One region of the Shewanella halifaxensis HAW-EB4 genome, then DNA from elsewhere that is predicted to be linked to it. Evidence: predicted binding sites of a transcription regulator. Region 1 holds the regulator's gene; each other region holds the start of a gene.
What was found. Region 1 encodes LexA, which represses DNA repair genes until DNA is damaged. Its sites were predicted from a motif close to TACTGTATNNNNATACAGTA; they were not measured.
Positions count from the first base shown of each region.

Region 2: a site for LexA is predicted at 2,697-2,716, ahead of recG (ATP-dependent DNA helicase RecG). Genes of this name have one in related genera too.
Region 3: a site for LexA is predicted at 3,144-3,163, ahead of SHAL_RS12360 (YebG family protein). Genes of this name have one in related genera too.
Region 4: a site for LexA is predicted at 2,080-2,099, ahead of SHAL_RS13695 (DNA topoisomerase III). Genes of this name have one in related genera too.

Region 1 covers NC_010334.1:308,789-313,735, forward strand. Annotated here, with positions in the region: gene coxB (cytochrome c oxidase subunit II) at 1-924, opposite strand, end outside; gene SHAL_RS01310 (cell division inhibitor SulA) at 1,402-1,938, opposite strand; gene lexA (transcriptional repressor LexA) at 1,935-2,555, opposite strand; gene SHAL_RS01320 (FGGY-family carbohydrate kinase) at 3,182-4,816, opposite strand; gene SHAL_RS01325 (ABC transporter permease) at 4,825-4,947, opposite strand, start outside.
Region 2 covers NC_010334.1:449,863-454,809, reverse strand. Annotated here, with positions in the region: gene SHAL_RS01955 (AMP-binding protein) at 1-1,470, shown strand, start outside; gene SHAL_RS01950 (calcium/sodium antiporter) at 1,649-2,575, shown strand; gene recG (ATP-dependent DNA helicase RecG) at 2,733-4,808, shown strand.
Region 3 covers NC_010334.1:2,865,543-2,870,489, reverse strand. Annotated here, with positions in the region: gene SHAL_RS12375 (MlaD family protein) at 1-1,749, opposite strand, end outside; gene SHAL_RS12370 (paraquat-inducible protein A) at 1,727-2,368, opposite strand; gene SHAL_RS12365 (paraquat-inducible protein A) at 2,358-2,987, opposite strand; gene SHAL_RS12360 (YebG family protein) at 3,175-3,465, shown strand; gene msrC (free L-methionine (R)-S-oxide reductase MsrC) at 3,550-4,008, shown strand; gene proQ (RNA chaperone ProQ) at 4,294-4,932, shown strand.
Region 4 covers NC_010334.1:3,195,817-3,200,763, forward strand. Annotated here, with positions in the region: gene SHAL_RS13695 (DNA topoisomerase III) at 27-2,063, opposite strand; gene purF (amidophosphoribosyltransferase) at 2,292-3,806, opposite strand; gene SHAL_RS13705 (CvpA family protein) at 3,905-4,393, opposite strand; gene SHAL_RS13710 (SPOR domain-containing protein) at 4,509-4,947, opposite strand, start outside.

The sequences.
Region 1 (4,947 bases):
GCCAATAAGAGAAGGAAATACACCGGGTAGACCTGCACCATTAGGCTGGTGGCAGGCTGCACAACGAGCAAGATAGATTTGCTCACCTTTAGTCATTAACTCATCCATGGTTAAGGTTTGCGATAATGCCGCCTTGGCAGCCGCTTCAGCATTTTGCGCTTGTTGTTGCTGCGTGATTAGCCAGGCATCGAAATCCTCTTCCGATACTGCTTCGACCACAATCGGCATAAAGCCGTGGTCTTTACCGCAGAGCTCGGCGCATTGACCTCGATAGGTGCCGGGCTTGTCGATGCGGGTCCATGCCTCATTAATAAATCCCGGATTGGCATCCTTTTTGACTGCAAAAGCGGGTACCCACCAAGAGTGGATAACGTCTTCGGAGGTCATTAAGAAGCGCACTTTGCGGTTGATAGGTAGAACCAGTGGTTTATCAACCTCTAGCAGGTAGTTTTCGCCTTTGGTTTCATCGCCTATTATCTGTTCCCTAGGTGTCGATAATAGGCTGAAGAACTCAATATCTTGATCGAAATAGCTGTAATGCCATTTCCACTGTGAGCCAGTAATCTTGATGGTGAGATCGGCGTTGCTCGGATCTTCCATTGCAATCAAGGTTTTGGTTGCAGGAATAGCCATGACTATAAGAATAATAAAAGGTACTACAGTCCAAAGGATCTCGACTTTAGTACTTTCATGAAAGTTGGCGGCGACAGCGCCTTTTGATTTGCGGTGGTTGATCATGGCGTAAATCATGATGCCAAAAACCACGATGCCAATAGCGCAGCAGATGTACAGAATAACCATGTGAAGGCTGTAAATTCGCCCACTGATCTCCGTAACACCCTCTGTCATATTCAGTGGCATTTCTGATGCAAAAAGTACGGGCGAAAATAGTAACGCCAGCACACAATACAACAATTGCTTCACTAGACTTCTCCTCTGTCGACAAGACAAAGAAGAGTCACACAGTAAGTCTCTGCTCTATGTAAACTCTTCAGTTCCCAAAAAAGCAACGATGACTTCAAAGTGCGCGAGTGGCTTGCCTATCGAGTCGCTAAAAATAGGTTTGCGACAAAGGCTATTGTATTTCAGTGATGTTCACTGCAGATGTAACCACGTTGGCACTTACGGCTGAAATATATCAGGTCGATCTCAGTCTAAACTTCCAGTTGGGCTTCAAACCGTGGAGCCAGACCAACGACTAAAATCGCTCAGATATAACAAAATATCGTTGTTATTACGTATATCGTTGTTATTACTTATTAACTTACTTGATGAATAAAAATTGATCAAGATCACTTTTTGATTCATTTGCTTAGTATAGGCGATAAAAAAGCTCTCGATTGAGAGCCTTAGGTTTTTAGCAAAGAAATAATGTATTAGAAAGATGGGCTGACAGCTCCGTTAGTGAACGGCACCGAACAGGGCGGCTTGAGCAAAAGTCTTATCCTGCATATTCATTGTGCAAATTGGTAAGTGACTACTCGTATTTTTATTAGCACTTTCAATCGAATTTTCAATAATAATGCCGGCTGCTCGTGCGCTTTTGGCAACGATTTGTAGGCGTCGACTATCACGCGCATCTAATGAATTAGTCCAAGTGATCACTGCACTAGAGGTTCCACTCATTAATGCTTTTTCCATCGCCCAAAGTGTTTCCACTTCATCTTTAGCATGCACCAGTAAAATACGATCCATTCTAACGCCTGCAGCGGCTAGCATCTGCTTGTAACCAATATTTGGCGGACTGATAAGCACTATCCAACGGCCTTGTTGGCTCAGTTGTGAAAGCTGAGCACTAATCTGATTAAGCTCGTCACGTCCTTGAGTTTGCGTCACCATAGTGGTGATCTCATTACCTGCGCTACTCACCATGCTAGTCGATGGCATATCTTGCCATAGTCCTGGGTGGCGAGGGCTAGTGCCCATCAGTTTGTTCATTGCCAGTCTCCATTACGGATCACACCAACGGCTAAACCTTCAATACTTAAGCTTTGGTTCGCTAGATCCACTTCAATTGGTGAATACTCTTCGTTCTCTGCATGTAAGAAAACTTTGTTGCCTTTCTTCTCGAAACGCTTGACGGTAACATCATCTTCGACGCGAGCGACTACTATTTGGCCGTTGCGAGCCTGCTGTATCTTATGAACGGCTAGCAGGTCACCTTCGAGTATGCCAATGTTCTTCATACTGTCACCACGGACTCTGAGTAAGAAGTCTGCTGATGGCTTGAACATGGCTGGGTCCACTTTATAGTGTTGCTCTACATGTTCTTGAGCAAGAATCGGTTCACCTGCGGCAACTTGGCCGATAAGGGGTAAACCTAAATCTGCATCTTCGGTGTTTTCTTGGGTTAACTTAATACCGCGAGACGTACCCGGCATAATTTCAATGCAGCCTTTCTTGGCTAAGGCTTTTAAATGCTCCTCAGCAGCGTTGGCTGATTTAAAACCCAAACGTCTTGCGATCTCAGCGCGGGTTGGCGGCATGCCTGTGTCTGCAATATTACGTTTGATTAGCTCTAAAATTTCAGCTTGGCGCGGTGTAAGTGGTCTCATGGTTAACCCTGTCTTTCTATACAGTACCTGTCAGTATATACAGTAATTTTTCGAGTGCAAGTAATAACCAGTTATATTGTTTTGCAAGTGTGGGATCCAGTTTCAAATGAAATAAATCCGGCGATATGAAACTCAATCTTTGACGGCATCTGTGACTAATCAGTGTATTGCATTGCCTTTAGTTTGAAATGGCTAGTTTTGGCTTTGTGATTTTCTAATCTCAGTTTTTAAATATAAATAGTATTTTGGGGGGAATTAGGATTTTAAGCGTGGCTAAACAAAATATAAAAAATGGTGCCATAGGGCACCATTTTTTATTGTCATAACTCAAATGTCTATTGGCGCGTTATACCAATCAGTATAAGAAGTTGATTTACTCAGAGTGTTTTTGGCAAACTAATTCAAGGCGAATGGATGACATAATGGTTGTTCCCTTATGAGTTTATTCAACGCAGAAGTAGGCAGCCAAAAACACTCCTTACAGGCGAGTTTTAGCGGTTCTGATGCTGTGACTCTTAAGGAACAAGAGGGAGCTTAAACGTAGAATAACTATGCTCTTCACTCGCAGCCTTGCCTCAGAGCCGCTAAACTCTCGCTGAGCGATCAAATCTTTATACTGGTTGGTATTATACCGCTGCCATCATCGCCTTGTAGCGACAATCATCCTCATACATCTGCTGAAATACCTGGTACTTCGCATCATAAAAGCGCTTGCTCTTATCGGCCGTTGGCGTCACCGTTTTACCGATGCGGCTCATGGCATTCATCGCATCCGGAATAGAGTCAAAGCCCCCCCCTGCGACAGCGCCTAACATAGCAGAACCTAATAATACGGCTTCGCTCTCTTCTGACAGCAACATGGCGCACCCTGTGGCATTGGCATGCTCTTGAATAAAGACTGGATTCTTAGTACCACCGCCACAAGCCATGATGGTGTCGATGGCATAACCTGACTTGTTCATCTCTTCGATAATATGTCGTGTTCCCAAGGCAATGGCTTGCACTGTGGCTAAATATTGCAGCGCCATATCATCCAAGGTGACGCCCATACTCAAGCCTGTCATGGTGCCGGTTAAATGCGGGTTGGCCCTTGGGGAGCGGTTACCATTAAAATAGGGCAGCACATGGCGATCACGAGTCAAGAAGGCGATATCTTCCTTGCTTCCGGCAAGATTGAGTAACCGATCGTTTAATAGCTGATAGATGGTGATCCCAGCCGCTTTAGCTTGCTCAACGGCCTGTGCATTATAAGGATGGGCATTAATAATATGATCAATCAGCACACCTGTTGCAGATTGGCCGCCTTCATTAAGCCAGAGACCAGGGATCATTGCGCTATAATATGCGCCCCAGATGCCGTCGATAAAGCGAGCGGTCTTTGATACCGCCATATGGCAAGTCGATGTACCACCAATCAAGGCCAATCGCTTATTAAAATCTGCCGCCTCACCGCTCATTCCAGCCGCACCTAATATGCCAATCCCGCCAGCATGGGCATCGATAATCGAGGTCGCCACCTTAGTGCCTGTCAGTAGTCCTAGCTCGGCTGCGGCCTGCGCCGTTAGACCATTGCCGATAGCCTCGCCCATGGGACGAATATCGCTACCAATAATGCGAGCGTCATCTTGCAGCAGTTCGCCTAACCCTATGGTGTTAAAGTAATCTTTATCCCATTTACTTTCGTGACCCAGATAGGTCCACTTGCACACGGTAGAGCACAAAGAGCGGCTGTTTTCATTGGTTGCCTTCCAGGTGAGAAAGTCTGGTAGATCGAAGAAGTAACCCGCCTTTGCCCAGGTAGAAGGCATATTTTCTTTCAGCCACAGTAATTTAGGTGTTTGCATCTCGGGAGAGATATGGTTACCCACAAAGGCTAGCACAGGATGTTTGCTGGCATTGATGCGCTCGGCCTGAGCAATGGCGCGATGATCCATCCACATCACAATATTTTGCTCACTGCGCCCCGTTGGGCTGACGGTTAACGGTAAGCCATGCTTATCCAGAACCACCATGGAGCAGGTTGCATCAAAGCCAATACCTTTGACTTGAACCGAGTCAATATTGGCCTGAGACATAGCATCACGCACCGCCAAACACACACACTGCCAAATATCATCGGAAGATTGCTCAACAAAATGCGCCTTAGGTTTAAAAATACTGATATCGCGTTTGGCCTCGCCAGCCTTACGGCCTTGGCTGTCAAATACGCCAGCGCGGGCACTGCCGCTACCCACATCTACACCGATAAAATAACTGCTCATATTCGCTCCTATGATTTGTACTTTTGTAGGGCAATGAAAACAATGAGAATGCCGCCCCACAGCGCCATAGTGAGATAACTGCTCACCCCAAGTAAGTTCAATCCACTTTCCAGCGCCTGTAATACCAATAA
Region 2 (4,947 bases), 140 kb from region 1:
ATTGCCGTGCTGTCTAAAAACTGTGCAGAGTGGTTTATTACCGATCTCGCCCTGATGCACGGTGGTTATATTAGTGTGCCTATCTACCCTACCGCCAATGCTGACACCATTCGCTACACCTTAGAACACAGTGAATCTAAGGCGATTTTTATCGGTAAGCTAGATTATTGGGCCGACCAAGAAGCAGGCGTCGGCGGTGATATCCTGCGTATCGCCATGCCTTACGACACGATGCCGTCTCAGTACCACTGGGACAAAATGCTAACCTTAGGTCAACCACTAATCGATGCCCCTCTACCGACTGCCGAGCAGGTGATGACCATCATCTACACTTCAGGCTCAACCGGTAGGCCTAAAGGGGCTATTCAAAATTTTGCCAGCTATGTCTGGACCTGCACCGCCGTAGTGCGCGACCTTAAAACTGGTGTTGAAGATAGATTGCTTTCTTATCTTCCACTGGCACACATTACCGAGCGTGTGGCGATTGAAGGTTCATCCTTCTACTCAGGTAGCAGCGTCGCCTTTGTAGAGAGCCTAGATAGCTTCGTTGCCGATGTACAGCGCGCAAGACCAACGGTGTTCTTCTCGGTGCCACGCCTGTGGAGCCTATTCCAAAAGAACATTATCGACAAGATTGGCTACAGCAAACTCAACTTTTTGCTTAAAGTGCCGATCATTAGTGGCATAGTAAAACGTAAAATCCATCAAGGTTTAGGCTTAGAGCATTGCCACCTGCTTGGTTCTGGCTCTGCACCAATCCCACCATCGCTCGTTGAGTGGTACCACAAGATAGGGCTCGATATCAGCGAAGCCTGGGGCATGACAGAAAACTGTGCCTACTCAATTATCAACTATCCGTTTGATCCCCGTAAAATTGGCTCGGTTGGTCGCGCGATAGAAGGCTGTGAAGCCAAGTGTTCGGATGTTGGTGAACTGCTAGTTAAGAGCCCAGGCTTGATGCAAGGCTATTACAAGCAGGAAGAAGAGAGCGCTAAGTGCTTCGATAAAGAGGGTTTCTTTCACACTGGTGACTTATGCACTATCGATGATGAAGGCAATGTCAGCATTACTGGCCGTGTTAAAGACAACTTCAAAACATCGAAAGGTAAGTATGTGGCTCCAGTGCCTATTGAGCGCAAACTAGCACAAGATCCTCACATCGAGATGCTCTGTGTTATCGGCTCAGGTTTACCGCACCCTATCGCCTTAGTTCAGCTCTCTGAAGGTGCCGCGGTTCAACCAAGAGAAGAGGTAAGGCTTTCTCTCAAAAACACCATAGATTCGGTCAATCCACACCTTGAATCCCATGAGACTGTCGATGCTATTGTTATCGTCACTGAAGCTTGGGATGTCGAGAATGACGTGTTAACACCGACCCTGAAAATTAAACGCCATGTACTGGAGAAGAAGTTTAGCGACAAGGTCGATGGCATCCGTGGTGGCAAGGTCTGTTGGGAAGATGAAATCTAGCAATTACTAGCGATTTCCCCCATAAACGGTACACTTTTCAGTGTGCCGTTTTTTATTTAGAGCAAAAATCACCCAATTAACTAAATTTAATGGTGGATGAACAGTTTTTGATTGCGCAATTTTTGAAAAAAACTATTCTTGCCATCCTTTCAAAGAAATCCAATTTATAGAGTTGATCATGTTTATTTTATTGTCGATACTCGGCGGTTTTTTAATTCTGACTGTAGGTGCTGAAGCCTTAGTTAGAGGTGCAAGCCAAATAGCACTGAGATTGGGGCTTACGCCTCTGCTCATCGGCCTGACTATTGTTGCCTTTGGTACCAGTGCACCAGAGCTTGCTGTTAGTGTTAAGTCTGCGATTGCCGGTAATAGCGGTATCGCTTTGGGTAACGTGATTGGCTCAAACATCGCTAATATTGGCCTTATTTTAGGTATCACTGCACTTATTCGCCCAATTAAGATTGAGTCACAAATGGTACGCCGCGATATTCCTATCATGATTGCTGCGTCACTACTGTTTTGGAGCCTATTACTCGATGGTGGCTTGAGCTTCTGGGATGGTGCGATTCTATCTGCGTTGCTTGTCGCTTACTTAACCTTCAGCTACTTAACCGCAGAAAAACAAACTGACGACGATATTGAAGATGCTCAGCAAAACCCAATGCTATCAGTATTGTTTATTGTTATCGGTATTAGCATGCTTGTGGGCGGTGGTATTTTATTCGTTGACGGCGCAGTCGCTATGGCAAAATCATTCGGCATTAGCGAAGTGATTATCGGTTTAACGATTGTTGCGATTGGTACCAGCATGCCAGAGCTTGTCACCTCGATTGTGGCAGCGCTTAAAGGCCAGAGTGATATTGCAATTGGTAACGTTGTTGGCTCAAATATCTTCAACGTACTCGGTATTCTAGGTGTAACAGCGCTAATTCACCCGATTATTGGCAGTGAAATTAGCAACCTAGATTGGGCTGCTATGATTGCCCTAGCGGTGTTATTGCTACCTTTTGCTTACACCGGCCTGCGCATTGGACGCCGTGAAGCGAGTTTATTGATTGCAGGCTATGTAGCCTATATCGGCTATATCGTTTCACAAGCCGTTTAATTAGCGACGCCCCAGAAATTGCTTAAATGAATAGGCCTAACGTGCAAATTATACGTTAGGCCTTTTTTGTTTTATATACACTGTTATCATCAGATTTGCGTAAACCGATATCTCTGATAATATATGTATAAATTTACAGTGTTTGAGTGCTAACCGTTTGCAAAGACTCGATCTTGTTCCTATAACAGATCTTAAGGGCGTCGCCAACAAGATGGCCGAGAGATTAGCCAAGCTGAGTATAACAACAGTGCAAGACCTGTTGTTTCATCTGCCGCTTCGCTATGAGGATCGCACTCAAGTCTACCCAATTGCCTCGCTTTACCCGGGCAGTTACGGCACCATCGAAGCCGTTATTCAATCAAGCCAGATTATTCAAGGCCGTAAGCGCATGCTGACCTGCACGGTGCGCGATGATACTGGCAGCTTAACTCTGCGCTTTTTTAATTTCTCTGTCGCGCAGCGCAACGGCCTAGAGATAGGTATGACCATTCGTGCCTATGGTGAAATTCGCCGCGGTAAGCATTTTGCAGAGATCATTCATCCAGAATACAAGTTGATCTCCCCTGGTGAAGATCTGCAGCTGAGCGACACATTGACGCCGGTTTACCCCACGACCGAGGGCCTAAAACAAGCAAGCTGGATTAAGCTCACCGAGCAAGCACTTGCCATGTTAGACAATGGCGGCTTACAAGAATTACTGCCGCCAAACCTGCAGCCAAATAACTTGGATTTAAAGCAAGCGTTGCAAATCCTGCATCGACCTAATAATCAGGTGTCGCTATTTGAGCTGGAGCAAGGCACTCATCCGGCGCAGCAACGCCTGATTCAAGAAGAGTTACTGGCCCACAACTTGAGTATGTTACGCCTACGTCAGCGTAGTAACCGCGACAAAGCAGTCAGCATGCATGCCACGGGGCAGTTACTCAATCCGTTTTTAGCCTCGCTCCCCTTTAAACCTACTGGGGCGCAGCAACGAGTGGTTGCAGATATAACCCAAGATTTAGCTAAGCACGAGCCGATGATGCGCCTAGTACAAGGTGATGTGGGTTCAGGTAAGACCTTGATTGCAGCCCTTGCGGCACTGCAAGCGATAGAAAGCGGTTACCAAGTGGCCATGATGGCGCCAACCGAGCTATTGGCCGAGCAACACGCGCTAAACTTTAGCAGCTGGTTTGAACCATTAGGCCTTAAAGTCGGCTGGCTTGCAGGTAAGTTAAAAGGTAAGGCCAGAGCCCAGTCGTTAGCCGATATTGAATCAGGCGATGCCCACATTGTCATAGGTACCCATGCTATTTTCCAAGAGCAAGTGGTGTTCAACAAGCTGGCACTGATTATTATCGATGAGCAGCATAGGTTTGGCGTACATCAACGCTTAGGTCTGCGAGAAAAAGGCATCAGCCAAGGCTTTCATCCTCACCAGTTAATTATGACCGCGACTCCCATTCCGCGCACGCTCGCCATGACGGCCTATGCCGATCTCGATACCTCGATTATCGATGAACTTCCACCGGGAAGAACGCCGGTTACCACAGTTGCAATTTCCGAGCAGCGTCGAGATGAGGTGATCGATCGAGTCAGACAAGCCGCCATTAACGACAAGCGCCAAACTTACTGGGTATGCACCTTAATCGAAGAGTCTGAAGTACTCGAATGCCAAGCTGCAGAAGACACGGCAGAAGAACTTAAACGCGTTCTGCCCGAGTTAAAGGTTGGCTTAGTTCATGGTCGTATGAAGCCTGCGGAGAAGCAGCAGATCATGGCCGACTTTAAAGCAGGTGAGCTAAATCTATTAGTTGCCACTACAGTGATTGAGGTCGGTGTTGATGTGCCCAATGCCAGTTTGATGATCATCGAAAACCCCGAACGTTTAGGCTTAGCACAGCTGCATCAGCTTAGAGGCCGCGTTGGCCGTGGCGCAGTGGCCAGCCACTGCGTGCTGCTATACAAGCCGCCGCTATCTGCAACAGCCACCAAGAGGCTCGGCGTACTCAGGCAGAGTAATGACGGCTTTGTGATTGCTCAGCAAGACTTGGAGATCCGTGGACCAGGTGAAGTATTAGGCACCAAACAGACTGGCATCGCCGATATGAAGATTGCCGACCTGATGCGCGATGAAGCCCTTATTCCTCATGTGCAGAAACTGGCTGCACATGTTATGCAGCAGGCACCTACGAGTGTCGATGCCATTATTGAGCGCTGGCTTGGCGATAGAGAGCAATTCGTACAAGCGTAAAGTGCTAATTTTGCCGCTTTTTGAAATTAAATATTCTTAATAGAGCTTCTGCCTATAGACAATCTGCTCGATTTTTGCAGAATGGATTGAAGCTATACTTTATATAATTTGTCGTATCACTGCGCGATAGCGGAGGAGT
Region 3 (4,947 bases), 2.6 Mb from region 1:
TAAACTGGCATTGATTGACAATGCACTGTTACGCCAAAAGACCGTTTGTTCTGTGAGTAAGCTCTTAAAGCCTCGCTCGATAGCAATATCGATAGCAAAGTTATTATTTTTGGCTTGCCACTCAACCGCCGTTACTTGGCCTATCTGCATTTTTTTATAATAGATAGGGGAGCCTGCGGATAGATCTGCTGCATCCTGATTGTAGAGACGTTTTTTTACAAGGTTTTGATTATTGAAAAAAGACGTCGCGTCCTTGGCACTGGCGAATACATAAAGTGAGTCACCGCTCTTTGCTAATGCTTTGTTGGTTCCTCTTACTAGGCTTAAAGCGCCGCTAGTCAAGGTCGTTAAATCGCGGGTACTGACTTTAACTCCATCGAGGTTAGCATCTATAGTTAGCGCCGATTCCGCGAGGAAATGGCTATTTCCGCTGACAAGACTCGCAAAGTCGGCATCGATTTCTGCCTGATATTCGACTTGAGTAAACGTGCTGTTTAGCTTGCTTGATAGCACATGACCTATCTTTATTTGCTTATAGCGAATTTCGGCTCCGGCGCTGACACCTGGGTTTGTATCAGAGTGCAGAGTAATTAGCAGTTTGCTGCTGTTCTTTGGATCTGGAGCCTCAGTTAATAAGGTATATTGCTGTTTTGCCGGGCCAGTGCCAGGAATGAAGTTAATGACACTACCTGTGATTAAACGTTCAGGGTGTTTTATACCTGATAGAGAAATATCGGCGCCCTCTAACCAAAAATCAGCGCTCTCAGTGAGTAATTCTTTATAGGTGTTATCGATTATTGCAGATAAAGTCACCCCATCATCGCTCAATGATTTATGCGTTATCTGACCTATCTGGATCCCTCGATAAACGATTGCGGTATTTTGAGATACGGCTTCGACGCCACTTGCAACTAGTTTGAATTTTAATCCACCTAACGCATCGTCTTGGCTGTCATATAAAGTGAACTCGTGCTTGTTTTCGGCGGGATCAGATAAGGTGTTAGAGCTAAAGCTAATTCCACCTGCAAGTATCGATGCCAAACTCTCACTGCTGACCTTAACGCCTGATAGTGATGCATCGATGCTGATCCCCGATACATTCCAAAATTGAGAATCAACTTTAACCAGTTCAGCATATTGCTCTTGAATAAAAGCCGTTACGAGGATCTGTTCAGCATTTGCAAGATGGTAGCCTATGACTTGGCCGACAGGAATTTGTCTATAAAACACGGGAGAGCCAACATCGAGTGACCCTAATTTGTCTGATGTGATATGAACAGTAAGGCCTTTAACACCGGGTGTAATGACGGGGGCGGTTGTTTCGGCTTCAAAAAAGGACCTTGAACCACCCTTGCCGGGTAAAATACTAATATAATTACCCGAGAAAAGTGTATCTAGGCCTTCAATACCCGTGATAGTCGCTTTCGGTTTTACCAGCCAAAACTTTGTGCCTTCATTAACAAAGGGGGCGGCACGATAATCCATGATAACGTCAACATTTACCCCTTGAAGGTCATCGTCGATACTCATATCGACAACTTTACCAACAGTCAGTCCCTGATACTTAACCAGAGTTTTACCTATGTCCATGCCTGTTGCGCTAGGAAAGTGAATCGTCACCTCAATGCCTGATTCGCGTATGCTCTTCACTCCGAGCCACGCTCCTAGTGCGAGGGCGATAATGGGTAATAACCAAATCGGTGAAAATAGTTTTTTCTTTACGATTTTAGGCGTTTGTACTTGAGTCATCTTTTGCTTCCAATCTATCCCAGAGTAAACGGGTATCTATGACTTTTGCAGCTAACTGCGTGAGTAAAATTACTAAGGCGAACGCTGTGGCGGCGGGAGCCGGCTTAGCGTCTAATAGCTGTCCCATATTGACGACAGCAACGGTAAGAGAGATAACGAAAAGGTCTAACATAGACCAGCGGCCTATCCATTCGATTATGTGAAACCCCGTCATTAATCTTTTTTTAGAGATAGGCAATTTAAAACTGATTGCCGACAGGTAAATCGTTAAGCCAACAATTTTGAGGATGGGCACCAAGATACTGGCGACAAATAGTATGATCGCGATTGGGATCATATCGGTTTTGACTAAGTGGGCAATGCCAGAAAAGATAGTATCCTGAGTAACCCGTCCTTGATTGGTTAAGGTGGAAATCGGGTAAACGTTGGCTGGGATCAACAAAATCGTAGCGGTTATGAGCAGTGCCCAGCTTTTTTGTACACTAGAATAGTCTCTGACAGTCAGCGGAGCATCACAGCGACTGCAATGGGTCGATTTAGCGCAGGTCACTTTATGGCATGTTGGGCATGAGGTGAGGCCGATATCTTTGCCTAGCACCGTTGACTGTTTATCGCTCATCAAGGTAACTCCACATATGTTCTAAGTCATACTCCCGCATCAGAAATAACGTCATAATAAATAGCATAGTAAAGCAGAACGTGCCGAAACCAAAAGAAACTGTGGCAAAGTCGGCTAAGTTAAAAGCGGCCACTAAGAAGCTAATCACGAAAATTTCCAACATGGTGAGCTGAGTGAGTACCCCTTGTATTTTTAACGCATGCTTGAATGCCGTCCTTAGGGAAGGGGAGTTTAGCCCATACTTTATGATTAATATTTGCATTAGTATTGAGAGTAGTAACAGGCCTGGCGCAATCACAGCAGAGGTTAAAACGGCGATACCCACTAACCAATACCCTTGATGATAGACAGATAGCGCTCCCTCTATAACAGTCGTAGTTCTCATACTGCCTAAGAACTCTAATTCCAATACTGGGAATAAATTGGCTGGTGCGAAAAAGAAAATCGCAGTTAAACACAGAGCTAACATACCGTTTATTGAACAGTATGGCGTATCGTAAAGAGGGGTGTGACACCGAGGACATATAGCACGTACGCCTGTTGGCAGTGCTCGCTTCCTAATGACTAAGTCGCAGGACTGACACAAAGTAATACTATTATCTACTGCTTCCATTGCCATCTGTTTTCAATATCCAAGTTTGCAATATAAACGGTTAATCAAGTACGCAAGGTGAGTCATTTCACGTATGCGATTGAAAATACAGTGCCATTAACCGAATAAGTTTATCAGATATTCAAGAAAACTTGCATAAGAAGTTCAATCTATGAGACTCTTTACTGTATATAAAAACAGTGTGAGGTTGGATATGGCCGTTGTAACTCAATTTGTAGTCGTTAGAGAAGGGGTTGAAAAGATGACTTTTACATCTAAAAAGGAGGCTGATGCCTACGATAAGATGCTAGATATCGCAGACAACCTGATCCCGTTTTTAAGTAAGAGTGATCTAGGCTTGGAGGAGGTTAATATCGAAAAGTTAGCCTTCTTCTTGGCCGAGAATAAAGAGGATCTACAGGTGTTGCTTAAAGGTGGTTCACTAGAGAAAAAAGTAGCGGTTAAGAAAACAGCTAAAAAGAGCGAGGAAAAAGCAGAAAAATAAAACTCCTTGTTCATGTACATCGATTTGTTGTTAGAATGCTGTGATTGTATTTTTGTTTTTAGATAAAACTGTTATGAACTATTAATGGTGGACGCTTTTTACGACACGTTGAATCGTCAGGTGCAGGCATTGTTTGCAGATGAAGATGACACTATTGCAGCACTGGCCAATTTTTCAGCACTGATAAATGACAGCCTCGATGATCTCAATTGGGTTGGATTCTATTTATTGAAAAATGATCAGTTAGTATTAGGGCCATTTCAAGGTAAGTTAGCTTGCTCTCGAATTCCTGTAGGCAAAGGTGTTTGTGGCACCGCTGTGGCATTAAATTCAACACAACGAATTGGCGATGTTCACCAGTTTGCGGGTCACATCGCATGTGATAGTGCTAGCAACTCAGAATTAGTTGTGCCTTTACGGAAAAATGGATCTGTTATAGGTGTACTCGATATTGATAGCCCGTCGTTATCAAGATTCAGTGAAATTGATCAACAAGGCGTCGAAACTTTGGTAAAAAGTCTCGAATTTTGCCTATTTGGTTAATCTACGACCAATTATCGCTAATTGGAGGTCGCAATCATTTGAAGCCTCTCTATAATAAGCGGTTTGGGTAATGAAAAAAATAAACACATTTACATTCAAGAAATGAATGCTTAGAGTTTGTCTTTTATTATTGCTAAGGTAGGTTTGATTTTAGGTATAAAAACAAATGTTAACGATTTTTCATTTGTTCTTTATGCACAGATCAGACAAATATAAACGACACTTAACTGATGCGAGTGATAAAGCTTGTCGGTGGTGTCCCTTTTTTAAACTGTGGAAGTAAAGATGGAATCAACAGAAAAGTTGACCGATACCAACGCTATTCTTGCGTATTTGTACGAAACATTTCCTTTATGCTTTATAGCTGAAGGTGAAACTAAGCCATTAAAAATTGGGTTGTTTCAAGATTTAGCGGAAAGGTTAGCTGATGATTCTAAAGTCAGTAAAACTCAGCTCAGAATCGCGTTAAGAAGATACACTAGTAGCTGGCGCTACCTAAAGTGCGTTAAAGCAGGCGCACAGCGTATTGATTTAGACGGTAACGCTTGTGGTGAACTAGAGCAAGAGCACATTGATCACGCGGCAGCTACACTTAAAGAGAGCCAGGACAAGGCTAAGGCAAAGCGAGTTGCACAGGCCAAGAGTGCTAACCCTGCTGCTAAGACGGCTAAGAAGCCTGTGAAAAAGCCAGTCGCTAAGCGTCCTAAGCAAACTCAAAGCAGCAAACCTGCAAAAGAGCCTGTTGTGGCAGAAAATTTAACACCAGCAGTTTTAGCTGAATTGAAACCAAAGCAGCGTGTTAATGTCAAATTAGGTAAATCACCAGTCGCTGGTGTGATTTTGGACATCAAAAAAGAAGATGTTCAAGTTCAGTTAGACTCTGGTTTAACCATCAAAGTTAGAGCTGAACATATACTGCTGTAATGGCTTAATAGCACC
Region 4 (4,947 bases), 2.3 Mb from region 1:
ACTAAACAAGAACTCAAGCTGATGATTTAGGAAGTCGCTTTCTTTGTCTTAGTCATAGCCGTGCTCGCTCTTTTAGCTGGTGTTTTATTGGCGATAGCCGATTTTGTCGTGGTCGTACTCTTTTTGCCGGAATAGCGACGTTTTTTAAAGCCGCCATCTGGAGACTTAACCCCTTGCAATGATGTGGGCAGTTGCGAGCCCGCTTGTTCAATCAACCCTTGCAGAGAGTTGACCAAAGGGTCCATAAAACTCTGATATTTAGCCTCTTTACGGCTTATGGCATCGAGGTTATTTTCCCAAAGTGCTGTCATATCCGGCGTCGTCGCACTTTGGGGTAAGCTGTAAATTAAGCCTTTACCCACCTCTGTGGCCAAAATAGACTTACCTTGACGAGTTAAATAGTTACGCTTAAATAACAGCTCAATAATTCCAGCCCGCGTCGCTTCAGTCCCTAAGCCGTCGGTGTCTTTTAAGATTTTACGAATTTCACTATCGGTAACATAACGACTGATCCCGGTCATCGCGCCCAGTAATGTCGCATCGGTAAAGTGCTTTGGTGGTTGGGTATTTTTCTCTAATAACTCACCGCGTTCACACAGCAGAATTTGGCCTTTTTTGAGGGCTGGAATATTAGCTAGATGCTCGTCATCATCAGTTTGTGACTTTTCACTCGAACTCTTTTCTTGGCTTGCTTTTGCTGACAGCTTAAGGAGTTGCTTCCAACCTAACGCCACCTCTTGCTTAGCCTTAGTTTTAAATAAACCACCAGCAATGATGATCTCAACTTGGGTCTCTTTATAAAGATAAGCCGGATAAAACTGCATCAAGTACTGACGTGCAATTTGCAGATATAACTGCTTCTCAGCCTGGCTAAGGTTAGATAAATTAGCTGTTTTTTCGGTAGGCACTATCGCATGGTGGGCGTCGACTTTCTTGTCGTTCCACGCCTTAGACTTAAGTTTGGCATTAGGCTCATCGCAACTAGACACCAATTCACTCGCGCCGCTAAGCACCGCGCGAATAACACTTGGGGCTAGCCCGTGTTGATCAACTGGCAGGTAACGACTATCTGAGCGGGGATAAGTGATAAGTTTGTGCTTCTCATATAACGACTGACAGGTATCGAGCACAGCTTTTGCGCTCATACCAAAGCGCTTAGCGGCATCAATCTGCAGTGCCGATAAGCTATAAGGCAAAGGCGCATTCTGCTTCTTATCTTGAGCGGTTACCTTTTCTACCGTGGCAGGTTGGCCGTTAATGCGACCCACCACATTTTGCGCCAACCCTTTTGATAGTACCCGCCCCTCTTCATCCATATAGGGCAGACAGGCTTCACTCGGTTGCCATTTGGCGCTAAAGCGCTCTTGGTTGTCGGTAGCCAGATGCGCAAACACTTCATAAAAAGGTTTAGAGACAAACTCGGCAATTTCACCGTCGCGGCGCACCACTAAGCCCAGCACCGGGGTTTGCACCCGCCCAACAGACAGCACGCCTTGGTAACCCACCTTACGGCCTTGGATGGTATAAGCACGGGTCATGTTCATACCATAGAGCCAATCGGCGCGGGAACGCGCAAGCGCTGAAGTCGAAAGGGGAATAAATTCGCGGTTTGAGCGCAACTGTCCTAATGCTCTTTTTACTGCTTGAGGATTTAAATCGCTGATCAACAAGCGCTGCGCATTTTGTAACTTAGCCCCTTTAACCCCGAGATGGGCGATGATCTCATCGACCAAAAGCTGCCCCTCTCTATCTGGATCGCCAGCATTCACTAATTGAGTCGCCTCTTTAACTAGGCCTCTAAGTACTGCAATCTGGCCACGCATCTTAGATTTGGGTTTCATCTTCCAGTTATCAGGCACGATCGGTAGATGTTCAAACTTCCATGACTTGTATTCAGGCGAATAAGCATCAGGCTCAGCTTGCTCAAGTAGATGGCCGACGCACCAAGAGACACAATCGCCATTTGCAGCGCGAATAAACCCGTCACCTTTCTTTAAAGGCTTAGGCAATACATCGGCAATGGCTCTACCAAGACTAGGTTTTTCAGCAATATATAAGATCATCAGCAAGAATTAGGATTACTGTATAAATTAACAGTAACTGTACCTTGAAGCGCTAAAGGGTGCAAATGAAAGCCGAACGGTCGAGGCTATTTACCAGCGAAGTGACTAGGTTTTACTCAATGAGTGTCTATTTTGCAAAGAAGCATTCCCACTTGGCACTTTAAACACAAATGCTAGCGCTAAAAAAGCCGAGCTATTGCTCGGCTTGTTTCATGGGGCTTTAGCAACTTAAGGATGGCAGACGTTATGCATCTCTAAGTTAGTGCCAATATCTTTGCTACGATTGGCTTTGGCATCATCGTTACGCAACTGCGTGATGTAATCTAAGTACTCTTGATTCACGTCATTGGTGACATATTTACCGTCAAATACTGAGGTTTCAAAACGCTTAATCGCTGGATTTTCTTTACGTACCGCTTCAATTAAATCCGGCAGTGATTGGAAAATCATGCCGTCGGCACCAATCAACGCATTGATCTCTTCAACATCTCGACCATGAGCAATCAATTCGTTAGTGGTTGGCATATCGATACCGTACACATTCGGGAAGCGGATTTCAGGTGCTGCTGACGCGAAATATACTTTCTTGGCACCGGCGTCACGTGCCATCTCGATGATCTGCTCAGAAGTCGTACCACGAACAATGGAGTCATCAACCAGTAACACGTTCTTACCTTCAAATTCGGCTTTAATCGCATTTAGCTTACGGCGCACTGACTTCTTGCGCTCTTGCTGGCCCGGCATGATAAAGGTACGACCGATATATCGGTTCTTAACGAAACCTTGGCGATAAGGTAGATCCATGTGACGCGCGATCTCGAGCGCGATATCACATGAGGTTTCAGGAATAGGGATCACGACATCGATATCATGATCTTCCCACTCTCTCTTAATCTTTTCACCCAGCATGGTTCCCATATTGACGCGACTGCTATAAACAGAGATGTTATCAATCGTCGAGTCTGGACGAGCAAAATAAACGAATTCGAAAATACAAGGAGAGTAGCTTGGCGAGTGAGCACATTGGCGTGTATAAAGTTCACCGTCGAGGGTGATATAAACCGCTTCACCCGGCGCGACATCGCGCATAACCTCAAAACCAACTGCATCTAGGGCGACACTTTCCGATGCAATCATATACTCGGTGCCCGTTGCCGTTTCATGCTTACCTAGCACTAGCGGACGAATACCAAAGGGATCTCTAAATGCAACTAAGCCTTGACCAATAATCATGGCTGCAACCGCATAAGCGCCACGAGTAATATCGTGTACCTTAACCACTGCGTTAAACACATCATCTGCTGACAAATCATCTGATGTGCTCTGTTGCAGTTCATCGGCGAGTAAGTTAAGTAGCACTTCCGAGTCTGAAGTCGTATTAACATGACGGCGCCGCTTCACTAAACGCTCATGCAGCTCAACCGTATTGGTTAAGTTACCATTGTGCGCTAATGAAATACCGAAAGGAGAGTTAACATAAAATGGCTGAGCTTCAGAAGCACTAGAGCTTCCTGCAGTAGGGTAACGCACGTGACCTATGCCAGCATTACCTTGTAGGCGCTGCATATGCTTTGGCTCAAAAACGTCTTTCACCAAACCATTGGCTTTACGCAGCCTAAACGCACTGCCATCGACGGTCACAATGCCAGCAGCATCCTGTCCACGATGCTGGAGCACAGTCAGTGCATCATAAATGGTTTGATTAACCGATGACTGGCCAACTATTCCGACAATACCACACATGGGTAAGCTTCCTCATTGTAAGATGTTCTATTATTTAATATTTTTGCTTTAGGTGAATACAAATACTCACCTAAAACCAAGTAATGCTTTAGTGCATTTTATATTTTGGGTACAAAGCTTGAGGTATTTTCCACGTAGTCAAAGAACCACTGGATCACAACTCCAAATTCGGGCACGAGTGTAGAATCTTGCCACCAATCTGTGTTGGGTGCTCCGGTAAAAGCATCCATAAAAAACAGTAACGCGCTCACGATTAATGCGCCTCTTAGCGCACCAAAACATAAGCCGAGCACTCTATCGGTGCCTGATAATCCGGTTTTAGAAACCAATTGACCGATTAAGTAGTTAACGAGTGCGCCAAGGATCAGCGTTGATACGAATAAGATGGCTATCGCCACTCCATTTCGAACCAATTCATCTTGCATCTGAGTCAGATGCGTAGCGAGTTTGAGGTAAAACTGGCTGGCAATAAAAAAAGCAGCAAACCAAACGACAAGAGACATGGCCTCTTTTACAAAACCACGGACCAAACTAATCAGAGTTGATAGTCCGATAACAATAATGATGGCGTAATCGATCCAAACCATTTAAGAGGTTATCCAGCATAGGGTTTAAGACGGCGCGATTCTATCAGAGACAGAGTTATTTCTCACGCTTTCGCGGCGAAATAACTTTTTCTCAGACAAAGACAATCACGATTAATTATTTTTCTACGGGGTTATATACAACCACTCGGCCTTTTAGCTGTGTCAACTTCTCGATATCACGCTGCATACCACTCAGCTTATCTTTAGACACATTAGGGCCGACAAACACTTTGGTTAATTGTCCATCGACGGGTTTAGTCGGCAAGGTATAAGCGGTAAAACCTTTTTCACGAAGGCGTTTGACCAAGCCTTTGACGTTGGCCGCATTGTTAAAACTACCCAACTGAATCGTCCAGGCCGCTTTAGGTTTAGCGGCTGGCTTTGTAGGCTCTGGTGCAAACTTGTTCACTTGCGTATTGGCGGGTTTCGCCTCCGACTTTTGGCTCTGGCCGCCCTCTTCGGCTATATGCCAAGAGTCGTCACCGGATTGGGAACCATCAGCGGATTTAGAGCCTTCAGCCGATTGAGAGCCGTCAGCTAACGAATTACCATCA